Linked DNA regions of Hoeflea sp. 108. The protein of the gene in region 2 interacts with the protein of the main gene of each other region in a pairwise test. Links are inferred from orthologs where the notes say so. Each region holds a gene or a part of one and is shown on either strand. Other genes may lie near its edges.

The links.
Region 1: the proteins of cysK (region 2) and cysE interact in binary tests that used the Escherichia coli proteins (3 or more experiments, as listed by UniProt). The link is inferred for Hoeflea sp. 108 from one-to-one orthologs.

The regions. Positions count from the first base shown.
Region 1 is NZ_KB890024.1:2,126,499-2,129,671, forward strand. Bases 28-2,882 are described here. They hold cysE (serine O-acetyltransferase), read left to right. Parts: upstream 28-958; coding sequence 959-1,807; downstream 1,808-2,882. Other genes in these bases: B015_RS0110370 (enoyl-CoA hydratase-related protein), read right to left, coding at 28-796; B015_RS0110380 (DUF3126 family protein), read left to right, coding at 1,936-2,139; B015_RS0110385 (hypothetical protein), read right to left, coding at 2,249-2,882. Also shown: more of B015_RS0110370, read right to left, coding at 14-27; more of B015_RS0110385, read right to left, coding at 2,883-2,998.
Region 2 is NZ_KB890024.1:593,877-596,945, forward strand. What follows is about bases 51-2,801. They hold cysK (cysteine synthase A), read right to left. Parts: upstream 2,041-2,801; coding sequence 1,060-2,040; downstream 51-1,059. Other genes in these bases: B015_RS0102910 (DUF6596 domain-containing protein), read left to right, coding at 51-867; B015_RS0102920 (LysE family translocator), read right to left, coding at 2,196-2,801. Also shown: more of B015_RS0102910, read left to right, coding at 1-50; more of B015_RS0102920, read right to left, coding at 2,802-2,813; B015_RS0102925 (Hsp70 family protein), read left to right, coding at 3,025-3,069.

The DNA.
Region 1 (3,173 bases), 1.5 Mb from region 2 along the record:
CCAGCGACATCGCTCAGCGTCCCCTGAAGCGAGGTGCGCGCTTGCCGTGGAAGGCAGCGCGACCCTCGGCATAGTCTTCGCTGAGGAATGTGGCGTCGCCGAGCGACTGGGCAAGGGTCGCCTCGTTGGGATCATGGCTCAGCGCGGCGCGGATCGCAGCCTTGGACGCCTTGATGGACAAGGGCGCGTTGCGCGCGATGGCGCGAGCGATGTCGGCAATGCGGCCGTCAAACTCTTCTGCTGCGACGATTTCGACGAGGAAACCGGCGCTGAGCGCTGCCTGCGCGTCGATCCGGCCGGCGGTATAGGTGAGATATCTGGCCATCTGCGGCCCGGCGGCCGAGACGATGTCGCCCATCGCATCGTGCGGGTAGGCTAGGCCGAGGCGAGCCGCAGGCACGGAGAACTGCGCCTCCGGTGTCGCGATCCTGAGGTCGCATGCGGCGGCAAGGCCAAAGCCGCCGCCGAAGCAGATGCCGCGGATCGCTGCGATCACCGGGATGGCGCAATTGCGCAGGGCTGCAAAGGCGGCCGAATTGGTGGCTTCGTACGCGCGCGCGCTTTCGGCGGTGCCGCGCAGCGTGTCGAATTCCGAGATGTCGGCCCCGGCGGAAAAATCGTTGCCCTTGCCGCGCAGCACGATGACGCGCGTGGCGCTATCACTCGAAAGCCGGCCGACGATCGCCGCGAGTTCGACCCACATTGCCTGGGTGATGGCGTTCTTGCGCGCGGGCCGGTTGATGACGATGGTGGCGACGCCGTCGTCGGATGTCACCTGCAGCGGTTCGGTTTCCATGGCGTCTTGATTATCCGTGAACCTAATCCATCTGAACCCGCACGAACGAAACGATCTGGCGACCTGAATGTCCCCTAAGGAAAATTGAGTTCAATCGTGCTACTATCTGGCTTATATGTCCGGCGCGGGAATGCACAAGCCGACTGTGAACGGAGACCGTCGATGAATTCCATATCAGCTGCGCGTCACGGGACGCTGAAGCCGGTCGACCCGATCTGGAAGTCGGTGCGCGACGAGGCGGCCGATGCCGTCGCGCGCGACCCGCTGCTCTCGGCGTTTCTCTATGCGACCATCATCAACCAGGACACGCTCGAGGAGGCGGTGATCCATCGCCTGGCCGAGCGACTGGCGCACCAGGATCTCGGCGCCGACCTTTTGCGCCAGACTTTCTATGCCATGCTTGAGGACCGGCCGGACTGGAGCGATGCCATGCGCACCGACATCCAGGCCTATTACGATCGCGACCCGGCCTGCGACCGCTATCTGATGCCCGTGCTTTACTTCAAGGGTTTCCATGCCATCCAGACGCACAGGCTGGCGCACTGGCTGTGGAATCGCGGCCGCAAGGACTTTGCGCTCTACCTGCAGAGCCGGTCGTCGTCGGTGTTTCAGACCGACATCAATCCAGCGGCGCGCATGGGCAAGGGCATCTTCATCGACCATGCCACCGGGCTGGTTGTCGGCGAGACGGCTGTCATCGAGGACGATGTGTCGATCCTGCATGGCGTGACCCTTGGCGGCACCGGCAAGAGCGGTGGCGACCGCCACCCCAAGGTTCGTTATGGCGTGCTGATCGGGGCGGGCGCCAAGATCCTCGGCAACATCGAGATCGGCCATTGCGCCAAGATCGCGGCGGGTTCTGTCGTGCTGTCGCCGGTTCCACACAACAAGACGGTTGCAGGCGTGCCGGCCAGGGTTGTCGGCGAGACTGGCTGCGACCGGCCGTCGAGCCAGATGGACCAACTACTGCCCTCGCAGAGCATGGACCAGGTCATCACTTTCGACATCTGAGGCCTGCGGGCTTGCGCCGCGCTCACGGGAATGCGTGAATTGCGCGGCGTAACCGGCGGCTTGCCTTTACATTGCCATGCCGGGCGTGTCAGAAGCGCCTCTCTCAAACGACAAGCCGGAGAAGCCAGTTGAAGCCGGAAGAAATCCGAAAGCTCGACGCTTATTTCAAGCGCCAGTTCCAGAACCCTAACCTCATGGTCAAGGCCCGTCCGCGCAAGGACGACTCGGCTGAGGTCTATATCGGCGACGAATTCCTCGGCATCGTTTTCAAGGATGAAGACGACGGCGACTACAATTTCTCGATGGCGATCCTCGACGTCGATCTGGGCTGATCATTTGCCCTTCGTGGCGCTGCGCAGCAATGCGCGGCGTCATCTCCCGCATCAGCCCGGCAGATCGAAAGCGATTTTCGACAAAGAGGCGATGCGTAAGTTCAAGCGCTCAGTTCGTACGTTCTGAAGCAGGGTGCTCCAGGTGCAACATCGAGCTGGCCTTGGCGACGACCGCCTGGTCAAGCGCACGCCACTCTCCCAACAATTCGCGCGGGAACCTGTAGGTGAGGCTGAGATCCTTGCCGACAAAGACGTCGCGTTCGCAGGGCGCAAGCGTCTCCTCGGCTTCCGTGCCGCTCAGGCAGCGCGCGACGAACTCAGGCTGGTCGGCGCGGGCAGCCACCGCCAAAACCTCGTTCAGATAACCTGAATTTTCCTTGAAGCCGTAGAGCGTCATGCCATCAGGACCGGGGACGCCCGGCTTGACCGTCAGGGCGCTGTAGATCGGCTGCAGCCGCCCGCTCATATCGCGGGTCATCATGCGCGGCTCGAGGCTCAGGAAGACGATGCGCTTTTGCCCATCGGTGTTGTTGAAGGCTGATCGCGCGGCTTCGCTGTAGCCGTCCATTTCCGGCCAGCGCAGATAAAGGTCCAGGCGATCTGCAACGCCATCGCGGCGGGCTTTTTCGAAGCGGATCATGTTGGCAGGCGCAGCGATGACGTCGTTGCCGATGACAACTTCGCGCGAGCTGGCATCGTCGGTGTAACCGGCCATGGCGATGCTGTGGCCGAACCAGCGGCCGGCAGCGCTGATGCCGACGGAAAGCACGGCAAGGGCGGCGAGGGCGTAGAAGACCTTCATCACCAGCGCGGAATTGACGATCTCGAAATCAGCGCCGTCGGTCGCCTGCTGTTTCATCTGTCGTCTCCTGGCGCACCGGCCAAAGAATCACATCGATTCCAGAGGGTACGGTACGCAGATTCGCTGGTTTGGAGCATCCCGTTGGCCGCTTTCGGCAGGTCGACGCTCTCAATCGAGCTGCGCGCATCCGCATTTGCAGACCCGATATCGTATTGACCTTGCGCCGGCGTGG
Region 2 (3,069 bases):
CGCGCGCCGCTGATCCTGCAGACCGTGCTTGGCTTCGACGCGGCAACCATCGCCTCCGCCTTCTTGGTCTCGCCCGCCACCATGAGCCAGCGCCTGGTGCGGGCCAAGACACGCATCCGCCAGGCGGGCATTCCTTTCCGCGTGCCCGAAAGGCCTGAAATGGCTGAGCGGCTTTCGGCCGTACTGGAAGCGATCTACGCCGCCTTTTCCGAAGGCTGGGCCGATGCCGGGGGCACAGAATCCCGTCGCCGCAACCTCGCCTCCGAAGCCATCTGGCTCGGCCAACTCGTTGCCCGGCTGATGCCCGACGAGCCCGAGGCACTGTGTCTTCTATCCCTGATGCTCCACGCCGAGGCGCGCCGCCCGGCCCGGCGCGACACGGAGGGCAAATTCGTGCCGCTCGCCGAGCAGGACGTCCGTCTCTGGGATGCCGGCCTTATCGCCGAGGCCGATGCGCTTCTGGTCCGCGCCGGCTTCTTCGAAACCATGGGCCGCTACCACATCGAGGCGGCGATCCAGTCCGTCCACGCAGCCCGCCGGATGACCGGCCGCACCGACTGGCCGGCGCTCGCCATCTTCTATGAGGCGCTCACCACCATCACCGCCTCGCCGGTCGCCGCTGTTAACCGCGCGGTCGCCGTCGCCTATGCCGGCAACCCGGCCAACGGCCTGGCCCTGCTCGATGCCATGGGCGACCCCAGGCTCGACCAGTACCAGCCCTATTGGGCGGCACGCGCCGAACTTCTGTCGCTCGTCGGCCACGCGGAGGAGGCGAACCAGGCCTACGGGCTCGCCATCGGGCTCGAAACCGATCCCGCCGTGCGGGCATTTCTGGAGCGCAAGCGGGCAGGGGTGGCGGCCGGGTGAGCGTTGGCCCGTGCCTTCTCCCCTAGTGGGAGAAGGTGGATTGGCGCGCAGCGCCAAGACGGATGAGGGCTGTTGGAAGCGATGAGCGGGCGCAGAACAGGCGCCATCCCAGCGAACTCGGCAAAGCCGGTCCGTCCGCACCCCTCATCCGCCCTTTCGGGGCACCTTCTGCCGCAAGGGGAGAAGGAAGGCTTATCCGCCCAATCCCTCGAACAGCACCGTCGACAGGTACCGCTCGGCAAAGGACGGGATGATAACGACGATGTTCTTGCCGGCATTCTCCGGCCGCGAACCGACGACGACGGCCGCCTGCAGCGCTGCGCCCGAGGAGATGCCGACCGGCACGCCTTCCAGCCGCGCCACCAGCCGGGCATTGGCGATGGCGTCGTCGTTGGAGACCTTGATGATCTCGTCATAGATGGTCGTGTCCAGAACCTTCGGCGCGAAGCCGGCGCCGATACCCTGGATCTTGTGCGGGCCCGGCTGGCCGCCCGAAAGCACGGGCGAGCCCTCGGGCTCGACCGCCACGACATGCAGCGACGGCTTGCGGGCCTTGATCACCTGGCCGACGCCAGTGATCGTGCCGCCCGTGCCGATGCCGGCAACCAGGATGTCGATCGAGCCTTGCGTGTCGTTCCAGATTTCCTCGGCCGTTGTCTGGCGGTGGATTTCCGGATTGGCCGGGTTTTCGAACTGCTGCGGGATGATGGCGTTCGGAATGGTCTGCACCAGCTCCTCGGCCTTGGCGATGGCACCCTTCATGCCCTTGGCGCCTTCGGTCAGCACCAACTCGGCACCGAGCAGCGCCAGCATCTTGCGGCGCTCGATCGACATCGTTTCGGGCATGGTCAGGATAAGCTTGTAGCCCTTGGCGGCGGCGGCAAAGGCAAGGGCAATGCCGGTGTTGCCCGAAGTCGGCTCGATCAGCGTACTCTTGCCCGGCTCGATCTTGCCCGACGCTTCCAGTGCCTCAAGCATCGCAACGCCGATGCGGTCCTTGACCGAGGCGATCGGGTTGAAGAATTCGAGCTTGGCGAGGATGTTCGCCACAACGCCCTTGTCCTTGGCGAACTTGTCGAGCCGTACCAGCGGCGTGTCGCCAATGGTCTCGGTGATCGAGCCGTAGATGCGTCCGCGGCCGGGAATGCGGGTGGAGGTGACGGGCTTGTTCATGCGGTTTCGCTCCCTGCCGGATAATGCTTTTTTCGGCCCTGAAGATAGGGTGTCGCCGGGCAAATTCCGAGTGGGCGTCATGCTGATTGGCGACCATTGACGGAAACGTATTTCCGCAATGGCCAAATTAGTGGAAAAAGAATCCGTCCGGAGGCCTATTGGCGGGCGGCGATCGCTGCCGCCGCACCCACCATGAAGGCAGCTGCCGTGCGGTTCAGTGTCTTCAGCGCACGCGGGGTCTTCAAAAGCCAGCGCGCCTGCGAGGCCAGCGCCAGATAAGGGATCAGCACCACCAGCAACACCGCGATGGTGATAGCCACCAGGATGCCGTAGTCGGCCAATGTCACCGTCCTGAGGTCGACGACCGTCGGCGTGATCGCCAGGTAGAATATCATCGTCTTCGGATTGCCGAGTGTCACCGTAAGTCCCGCGAGGAAGCTGGAAAACAGCCCGCTCTTGCCCTTCTTCGCCTCGATCGTCTCAGGTGTGATGCCGCTGTTCCAGAAGCACCAGGCCAGATAGGCGAGATAGGCGACGCCGAGCCACTTGATGGCGAGAAACACCATGCCGAAGGTCTGCGCCACCATGGCAAGCCCCAGCACGACCGCGGTGAGATAGGTGAGGTCGCCCACCACCAGTCCCAGCGACATCGCCAGCGACGAGCGGAAGCCGGAGCCGAGCGCGCGTGCCACAAGTGCCGTCACGCCCGGGCCGGGAATGGCCGCGGCAATGGCGAGTGCGCCGCTATAGGCGAGAAATCCTGTAAGCGTCATCGGAACAGCCTGATTGTCGGTTGGTCGGCCGACCTATGCCACGAAAGCGGTTTCCTGTGAACGTCGCGACGTTGGGCCAGCGATCACATTTCCAGAAATAATGTGCCCGGACATCGACATTCGCCGCCTGCTCGTGTACCCGCACGGTCCCCGCCGCGGCCCGATCTGTCGAGCGCCGCCGACCCACGCAGCAAAATTCAGGATCTACATGATGCGACCGGCATACGGCGGCATAGACTTCGGCACTTCCAACTCC